Regions from separate parts of the Streptomyces sp. NBC_00258 genome, predicted to be linked through region 1. Evidence: riboswitches for the same ligand, from Rfam matches in the RefSeq annotation. Region 1 holds a riboswitch; each other region holds the start of a gene.
What was found. A riboswitch is a leader RNA that binds a small molecule or an ion and turns the genes downstream of it on or off. The one in region 1 is predicted to bind cyclic di-AMP.

Region 1 (2,194 bases):
GTGCCGATCGGCGTACGGACGTCGATGGACGGAGCCATACCGAACGACAGGTCCGGGCCCATCGGCAGATCCATGCCGATCGACGGAACCGGAGCGATCGACGGAGCCGGAGCAGCGGGCAGACCCATGCCGAGCGTCAGGTCCGGGCCGCCCAGGGCGTCGACGGACAGCCCCGTGCCGAAACCGGCCGACTGCGGCTGTGACTGCCACCATTCGGCCTCGGCCTGGCGGTAGCCCTGTCCCTCGGTGGTGGCCCAGGCGGTCTCCGTCCGCGGGGGTTCGATGGCCGCCACCGGCGTGCTCCGCCGGGCGGTGTGCGCGGACAGCAGTTCACGGGCCTTCGCGAGCTTGCTCTGGTTCCGCTGCTTGGAGGTCTTCAGCGACTGCCGCGGATCGGCGACCAGCGCGGGCATGACCTCGGTGGCCTCCTCACGCGGCTGCGGCACGGCCGGCAGCGCGGCGATCGGACCGGCCGTCAACTCCGCCACGGGCCGCGCGGCTGTCGCGGCGCCGGGTCCGGCGGTCAGCTCCAGGAGGGGTTTGCCCGGCGCTTCCAGCGCGCGGTCGGACGACCGGTCCGCCGGACGCCCACCGGGGCTCTTGGGCCGGGTCCCCGTCTGGTCGCGGTCCGGCATTCTGTCGGGCGGCAGCACGGCGGGGACGAGGGGCCCCAGTTGCGAGCGCCCGACGTCGAACCACTGCTTGGCACGATCACTCAGGGCAGGGGCGGCGGCGACCGTGTCGGCGCGCCCACGCCCGGTGTCGGGCCCGGGCGTCACACGCTCACGCGACCGCCCCGAGCTCATCGCCCGGGTCGCGTTGTAGTTCCCGCTGACGGTCTCGGCCTGGTCGTAGAGGCTGCTGATCCGCTGCTGGACCTCTTCGCGACTCGGCCCCTCGTCTCCTCTTTCGGGCGAGGAGCCGCCTGCCGAGGAGTACAGGTCCACTGAGGTGGCGGCCGCCGTCGCGAGGGCGGGCCGGGGTATGCCCGGGAGGTTGCTGCCTCCGGGGCGCGGGGTTCGTTCCGGCGCGATGGGAGCCGTACTCCTTCCGTGCACCGCCTACCGAGTTAGCTGTCGGGTTCGGGCGAGGAATCCGGAAGGTATGCCCTACGGCCCTTGCCCTGTCGGGCGGTTGGGCCGATTCACCCCAAAGTTCGGTTGGGTCCCCGGTTCCGGCTGCCGCGAGGGGCACCGGATTCGGCGGAGGCCGCGCGACCCGGCGAGGTTCACCGGAGGGAGTCGTGCGTCCTGTCCGTCAACTTAGCCAACATGTGCACCTCGTGTGAAGATTGAAGTGCGAAGTGTCCGATATATAACTGTGACCTTCGTCGTACCGGGTCGAGACATCGCCGGACTTCGGCGACTTCTCACGGTTCGCCACTTCAGCCACTTCCCCTACTCCGGCTACTCCTCCAGCGAGAGGGCGAACACATGGGCCCTGGCCGGACCGGAAGGCGCGGTCAGCGTGATCGCGGTGACCCGCCTGCTCGCGTCGAGGTCGATCACCTGGTGGAAGAGGGCCGCCTTGGTGGCCAACGGCCCGGTGCGCGTGTGGATCTGGCCGGTGGTCACCGCCTCGGTCTCGCCGTACTCGGGGCCGGAGGCCAGCCAGTTGGTGAGCGCGAACGACGCGGCCTCGCTCGTTCCGTCGGCGTACCGGACCACCGCGGGGACGGTCACGGCGGCCGTGTCGCCCGCGCCGAGCACGTGCAGCTTGGTGAACGCACGTTGTGCGCCCTGCGGGACGGCGATCTCCTGCCCGGCCGCCACGAGGTTGTTGTTCGTTCCCTCGCTGCCGTTGGTGAAGAGGAAGGCGATCCCGTTGTCCGTCGTCTGCCCGGTCTGGGGGAGTTGGGCCATGGGGTACGTACGGCCGGTGCCGTCGAAGTCCCCGTCGCCGTAGTACATCTCGGTGGTGATGCCGTCGTTGTCGAAGTGTCCGGTGAGATCGAGCTGGGTGACGGTTCCGCTCTGCGGCGGTTCCGGCAGCCCCCACGGGTCGGCCGGCACGGTCACCTTCACCGGGGCGATCCTCAGGTCCGGCCGCGAGCCGGCGGGGTGGATCACCGCCTCCGCGTCGCGGGCCAGGTCGAGTTCGACGACGCCGTCGCCCAGGTCGCGCCAGGCTGGTGCGGGGCCGCCGACCCCGGAGACCGCGAGTCGCCCGCGCACGGAGTGGCGTACCCGGCACG
Region 2 (2,194 bases), 7.3 Mb from region 1:
AAGGCGCCCGCTAGTCCTCGCCGGCGGAGCTCTGCATCAGGTGGGGGAGGAGCGCCCACAGCCCCGCGCAGACGACCAGCGTGGTCGCACCGGCCGCGATACCGCCCGCCCGGTTCGTCGCCACGTCCACGACGAGCAGGACCGAACCGGAGAGGGCGAACGCGAGCACGCCGAGTCCGATCTGGGCCAGGTGCGAGGAGGCGTTCACGACCTGCGGCTTGGCGCCCTGCTGGAAGAGCCGGCGATGGAGCGCGGCCGGGGCCGTGAAGAGCGCGGCGGCCAGCACCGAGAGCAGCAGCGTGACGACGTACGTGGCGCGCTGGAACGAGTCCAGGGAGGGGAAGCGCGGGGTGAACGCGAGGGTGAGCAGGAATGCGAAGAGGATCTGCACCCCGGTCTGCGTGACCCGCAGTTCCTGGAGCAGTTCGTTGAAGTTGCGGTCGGCGCGCTCGAGCCGGGTCTCGTTGCGCTCCTCGTGGTGATGAAGGTCGCCCATAGGTGAAGGAGTAACCACTCAGCCGCGAATATCACGCTCCGGGCCCCGGGAGGGGGCCGCGGCGATCACCGCGGCCACCTCCCGGGCGGGTCACCTGACCCGGCCGTACCAGACGCTCTTCGTCCAGATCTTCTGGAGCTTCACCACTTCCCCGGTCTTCGGGGAGTGCCAGATCCGTCCCTTCCCGGCGTAGATGCCGACGTGGTAGACGTTCCGGCCCGAGTGGAAGAAGACCAGGTCTCCCTGCTTGCGGTTCGAAGCGGAGACATGGTTCGTCTTGTTGTACTGCGCGGCGGCCGTACGCGGCAGGGACTTGCCCGCCTTCTTGAACGAGTAGAGCGTGAGGCCGGAGCAGTCGAAGCGCTTGGGCCCCACGGCTCCGTACTTGTACGGGGAGCCCTTCTTGGAGGCCGCCACCTGGAGTGCCTTCGTCGCGGGTGTGGCCGCTTCAGCGCCGGACGTGAATCCGGGGGCCACGATGCCGCCGCCGACAGCGGCGATGGTGAGAGCCGATGCGGTACCGGCCCTGCTGAACAGCGACGGGACACGATTGAGCGCAGTCATGCGCAACCCTTCGTCAGCCGCCTGTGAAGGATGACCTGTCGGATTCGGGCTGGCGAAGTTGCCCGGCCGCTGACGCGGCTTCACCCCAAGGGCTGCTCGGCCCGGTCATGGCGTGACCGTTCCGGCGACCCGTCGTGCCTGGGTCCTCCACTCCTGCCGATCCACTTCTGTCGACCGGTCATCCGGGCGGCGGCAGGACTCGGCGTCCGCCCGGATCGCCCCGCCGCTTGTGGCGGGGGCTTGTCGTCGGAAGGGATCTTGACGCACGGATGTCCCAAAAGCCGAGCGGAATCGGCGATTTGTGGGCTTACTCACCACTCACCCGTTCGGGTGGACAGCCTTTCCCACGGGAGGGCTCGAGGGGGTCGACGACCCTCGTACCAGCACCGGAACGTCTGATTCCGTACGGAGGCTACGCGGGTTGCGCAACTCCCACGGGCCTGTAAAAGCAGCTCTGACTACGCTGTTCGGTGGTACGCCTTTCGGTCCGTTTGAACCCTGACCCGGACGTCTCGTCAGATGCCTGCGTGACGCCGGGTCCGTGGCGGTACGTCAGCTGTCGGAGCGCGGCGGTAGCGCGATCCGGCCCGCTCGGCGCTCACCGTCGAGTACGCGCAGCGCCCGCGCCAGGGTCGGCGCGTGCACCTCGTGCTCGCCGCGCTGGTGCATCAGGGCCAGCGCGTCACGCAGCGCGGTGGCCCTGCCCACCAGGGCCTGGGCCGCGCGCAGCCCCCGGTAAGTGTCCCCGGAATGGGCCGGGTTGATCCGGCCGAGCAGGTCGACCACTTCGAGGTAACGGTCGATCAGCTCGGCCTCCGCGCGGGTCAGGGCCGGCAGCGGCGGCAACTCGGGTGGGAGCATCGGCCGCTCACCTCGCGCCGCGTGCGCTCTGGGTGGACTTCCGGCTCGAGACGATCCGGTCGATCAGTCCGTACTCCAGCGCCGCCTGCGCGTCCAGGATCTTGTCCCGCTCGATGTCCGCGCCGATCCGCTCCCGGCTCTGACCCGTGTGCCGGGCGAGCATCTCCTCCAGCTGCCCACGGGTACGCATCAACTCGTCGGCCTGAATGGCCAGGTCGGACGCCTGTCCCTGGACGGGCTCGGAGAACGACGGCTGGTGGATCAGCACGCGGG
Region 3 (2,194 bases), 3.4 Mb from region 1:
CGGCTCAGGAGGGCGCGTTCATCGGGGGCGACCTGTACGCCGTGCAGGACACCCCGCACGGCGTACGGCTCCTCGTGGGCGACGTACGGGGCAAGGGCATGGGAGCGGTCGCCGTCGTGGCCGTGCTGATCGGTGCCTTCCGTGAGGCCGCCGAGCAGGAGTCGACCCTGGAGGCGGTCGCCCAGCGGCTGGAGCGGGCGCTCGCGCGCGGGGGCGTCCGGCGCGACACCATCGAGCTCGTCGAGGACTTCACCACCGCCGTGCTCGCCGAGATCCCGCACGGCACCCCGGTCGTACGCCTCGTGAACCGCGGCCACCCCGGGCCCCTCCTGCTGTACGGCGACGGGGAGGTGCGCACGCTCGCCGCGGCGGAGCCCGCGCTGCCGCTCGGGACGGGGGAGTTGGGGACCTGGCCCGACCGCGCGCAGGAGGAGGAGTTCCCGGGCGGGGCCATGCTGCTCTTCCACACGGACGGGCTGTCCGAGGCGCGGGACCGGCGAGGCGTCTTCTTCGATCCGGCGCGGCGACTGTCCGGGCGGGGCTTTCCCGGGCCCGACGCGTTGCTCGCCGCGGTACTGGACGACGTCCTGCGGCACACCGGGGGCGGCGGTGCCACCGACGACATGGCACTGCTCGCGGTGCGGCGGCCGTGAAAGCACGGCAGTCGCGAGGGCACGGCGGCAGTCGCGATTGCGGCCGGCGTGAGATACATCGCTCTTGCGGCGACCTTTATCACCGTTGGTAGTCGAACGGAATCCCTCCGCTCAACAACTGACGCACCATCAACAGGACTCCCGTACCTGAATGGCGATCAACTCGCCCGATTTACCCCGCTCATGACCTGAAAGTCCAGGCCAAGAGCCTTAACGATCATCAGGAACAGCTTGGAATCCGGTGCCCGGGTCTATTAACGTTCGATAACGCAGCGCGGTCGTCCCAGCCGTCACAAGAGTCGGCTCCGTGCGCACGCGCCGAATCCCGCAAGGGAACCGGGGAACCACCACTTGGGGTGAATCGCACGTCATTCGCGGTGTAGCGCACCGCGGGTTGACGCGCGTAGGAGACCTTCCTGCTCCGAACCCGTCAGCTAACCCGGTAGGCGAGAAGGAAGGAAAGGAGTGCGCCTACGTGGCGTCCAACCGGTCTGCCCCCACACCCTCGTTCGTGCCGGATGAGTTGACGGGTGAGTCCTCGGGTGAGAAGAAGCCCGACACCTTCGCCTACGGCGCCCGTAAGGACGAGGAGACGTGGGAGGTCTGGAATCCCAGCGCGGAGACCGTCCTTCCCGTCCGCGGCAGGCACCGCGTCTCCAAGCAGCGCGGCGGAGGACTCGCCCGTAGCTCGACCGTTCTGGGCGTCGGTGTCATAGCCGCCGTCGGTGCGGGTGGCATGGCCACCGCGCAGACCGGCAAGCCTCCGGTGTCGATCTCGATCCCCGACCTGCCGAACGTCGGCTCGCCGTTCTCGGACGACGACGCCCCCGAGGGCTCCAGCACCCCGATCACCGCCGTCGGCCTCACCACCGCCGACGCCGAGCAGGGCAACTCGGACGCGGGCGAGGCCCTGCGGGCCCGCATCATGCTCCAGGCCGAGCAGCAGCAGGACCAGGTGGACCGCGAGGCCCAGGAGGCCGCCGAGTCCGCCGCCGCGAAGAAGGCCGCCACGCTGGCCGCCAAGGAGCGGGACGCCGCCGAGGCCAAGGTCGCCGCCGCCAAGAAGAAGGCGGACCAGGAGGCCAAGGAGAAGGCCGAGGCCGCGCGCCTCGCCGAACTCGCCAAGCAGTTCACGCTGCCCACCTCCTCGTACACGATCACCTCGACCTTCGGGCAGTCCGGTGCGCTGTGGTCGTCCGGTCAGCACACGGGTCTGGACTTCGCCGCTCCCACGGGTACCCCGATCAAGGCCGTTCACAGCGGCACGATCAAGGAAGCCGGCTGGAACGGCTCGTACGGCTACCGCACGGTCCTCGAACTCGATGACGGTACGGAGGTCTGGTACGCGCACCAGTCGTCGATCGGTGTCAGCGTCGGGCAGAAGGTGAACACCGGCGACATCATCGGCCGCGTGGGCGCGACCGGCAACGTCACCGGGGCGCACCTCCACCTCGAGGTCCACACCAGCGGTGGCGACGGCATCGACCCGATGGCCTGGCTGCGGGGCAAGGGGCTCACCCCGTAAGGCGGGCTCACCCCGT
Region 4 (2,194 bases), 1.8 Mb from region 1:
CGTCGCGCAAGACAATATCTTTAGTCTCCGGGACCGATCGCCCATCGCGTTGTTTCCATGTATGCCCAACAACTTCAGTCAGTGCTGCGTCAATGTCACTCCTGAGTCCCATGGCTCCCTCTAGCGCACTCTCGACTTCTAGGCATCATTGGGTGGTATACCAGCAGATGGGGGTGACTGTCCGGCAAACGAGGGGTTTGACTAACAGTCCCGACCTCAAACGCCCATGTTCCTCTGGTCGGCATCCCAGGCAGACGTGCCAGATTCGTGCCAGGTCGTGCGGGAAACCACGGGGAACACCGGGGAACGCAGACTGTGGGCTTCAGACGCCGACAGCGTTCCGCCGCAGGTCAGCAAGCTTCCCACCCGCGAGGCACGCGAGCTTCCCAAGCTGAGGGTTCTGCGCGGCTGGACGGCATCTGCTGGCACCAACCTGAACCTTCTCGATCATGAAAGGAGAGGCCTTGGTCTGGGTTCCAAGGCCTCTCCCCCGGGTCCGCCAACGTCCTGTCACGGGGTTGCCGTGAAGACCTGGGTTCCGGTATCCCCGATGGATGGAGGGTGACTGCCGGAAATCGGGTTGACCTGTGTGATCAGGACCAGATATAAGTCAAGATCACGAAGATGACGATCAGAAGACCGAGGGTCGTCCCTCCAGCGGTCTTCATGGCCTCGTAGTACGAGACCCCCTCCATGGCCCGATGGAGGACACCCGCGAAGCCGCCGACGATGATCGCGGCCAGGATCGCGATGACCGCGTCGGTCTTCTTGTTCCTCGGGGGCTGCGGAGCCCCTGGGAGCTGCGGGCTGTTCTGCGTTGCCGTCATGGCTCGCTGCACCTTCGTCAACCGCCTGTGAAGGATGACCTGTCGGATTCGGGCTGGCGAAGTTGCCCGGCCGCTGACGCGGCTTCACCCCAAGGGCTGCTCGGCCCGGTCATGGCGTGACCGTCCCGGCGACCCGTCGTGCCTGGGTCCTCCACTCCTGCCGATCCCATGAAGAGACCGGTCATCCGGACGGCGGCAGGACTCGGCGTCCGCCCGGACCGCCCCACCTCCGTCGGTGAGGACTTGTGACGAGGATCATCTACGGCTACTTGGGAGTAACGCGAACTCGGAACCGTATTTGTGGGGTTACTCACCACTCACCCGATCGGGTGGACATGATGGCCAATCACCCAAGGTCAAAAGGACTTTGACGTTGTATCAGGTCAGCACGTTGCAGGAGTCCACGTGTGCCGTCGACGTGGTTCCGGACGGAGCTATGCGGCCCCGTGCTCGATGGCCTCCAGAGAGTTCCGACGGATCCCCTCCCGCTGGCCTCCGTATCAATTTCCGTCTCATTCAGTCCCGTTCACGGTCGTTCAGACCAGACCCAAAGCCTTCCGGCATCAACGCCCCCCATGAACGCAGATGAACGCCCCTGCACCCGCCCCAACACCTAACCAACACAGTTGGAAAGCGTGTTGCTGTCTGCCAAGGGGCGGGCAGTTACGAGTGAGTCACGAGAGGATGCATGCGGTCCGCTAGCCGCCATGATCTCCGATTATGGAATGGCTCTCCCTTGTGATCACCCTGCTGACAGCGTTGGCTGCCTCAGGCGTCGCGATCTGGCAGGTGCGCACGCAGCGAGTCCGACAGGTCGAGGACTTCTACATTGCGCGCTACTGGTCGTTGCTGGACCGGTTGTCGACCCGCACTCTTCGAGGCGTAGACGCTGGCGCCTTGGACGAGGAAGAGGAGGTACCGATACGGCTCTACTTTCGCCTGAGCGAGGACGAGGCCGACCTGCGGGCTCAAGGCTGGGTCTCGGACGACACTTGGCGTGACTGGGGCGGCGCCATCCACGCACAGATGCATCGTCCGGCGTTCGACCGTCTCTGGGCCGAGACCCTCCGGGATTCGGATGCTGGGCGCGACTACGAGTTCAGGCATCTGCGCCAACTTTGGCTCGACGCCGCCTATGACCCGGCGCCAACTCGCACCAGCCGCCAGTGGTTGCGCCGAACTCCGTGGCGAAGGCCCCCGACAGGACACCGACCACCGGCGCCGTGAGGTCGACCGCACCCAAGCGCACCAGATCGGGCGGGGAACAGCGGGGAACCACGGTGAAAGCGACCGAGCCCAAAGAGGCCATAACCCGACCATTCGCCCAGGTCAGCACCCGAGCCAACCGCAGATGATCGCAGCTTCCC

Region 2: linked by a shared signal. The riboswitch ahead of OG718_RS44310 (C40 family peptidase) and the one ahead of OG718_RS12050 (C40 family peptidase) in region 1 are both predicted to bind cyclic di-AMP.
Region 3: linked by a shared signal. The riboswitch ahead of OG718_RS26960 (M23 family metallopeptidase) and the one ahead of OG718_RS12050 (C40 family peptidase) in region 1 are both predicted to bind cyclic di-AMP.
Region 4: linked by a shared signal. The riboswitch ahead of OG718_RS19715 (hypothetical protein) and the one ahead of OG718_RS12050 (C40 family peptidase) in region 1 are both predicted to bind cyclic di-AMP.

The regions. Positions count from the first base shown of each region.
Region 1 is NZ_CP108081.1:2,639,170-2,641,363, forward strand. Features, by position in the region: gene OG718_RS12050 (C40 family peptidase) at 1-1,058, opposite strand, end outside; cyclic di-AMP (ydaO/yuaA leader) riboswitch at 1,043-1,215, opposite strand; gene OG718_RS12055 (glycosyl hydrolase family 95 catalytic domain-containing protein) at 1,407-2,194, opposite strand, start outside.
Region 2 is NZ_CP108081.1:9,954,668-9,956,861, forward strand. Features, by position in the region: gene OG718_RS44305 (DUF6328 family protein) at 11-496, opposite strand; gene OG718_RS44310 (C40 family peptidase) at 587-1,060, opposite strand; cyclic di-AMP (ydaO/yuaA leader) riboswitch at 1,064-1,197, opposite strand; gene OG718_RS44315 (hypothetical protein) at 1,613-1,921, opposite strand; gene OG718_RS44320 (ATP-dependent Clp protease proteolytic subunit) at 1,929-2,194, opposite strand, start outside.
Region 3 is NZ_CP108081.1:6,078,638-6,080,831, reverse strand. Features, by position in the region: gene OG718_RS26965 (PP2C family protein-serine/threonine phosphatase) at 1-653, shown strand, start outside; cyclic di-AMP (ydaO/yuaA leader) riboswitch at 960-1,117, shown strand; gene OG718_RS26960 (M23 family metallopeptidase) at 1,129-2,178, shown strand.
Region 4 is NZ_CP108081.1:4,459,511-4,461,704, forward strand. Features, by position in the region: gene OG718_RS19715 (hypothetical protein) at 594-827, opposite strand; cyclic di-AMP (ydaO/yuaA leader) riboswitch at 835-1,016, opposite strand; gene OG718_RS19720 (hypothetical protein) at 1,566-2,054, shown strand.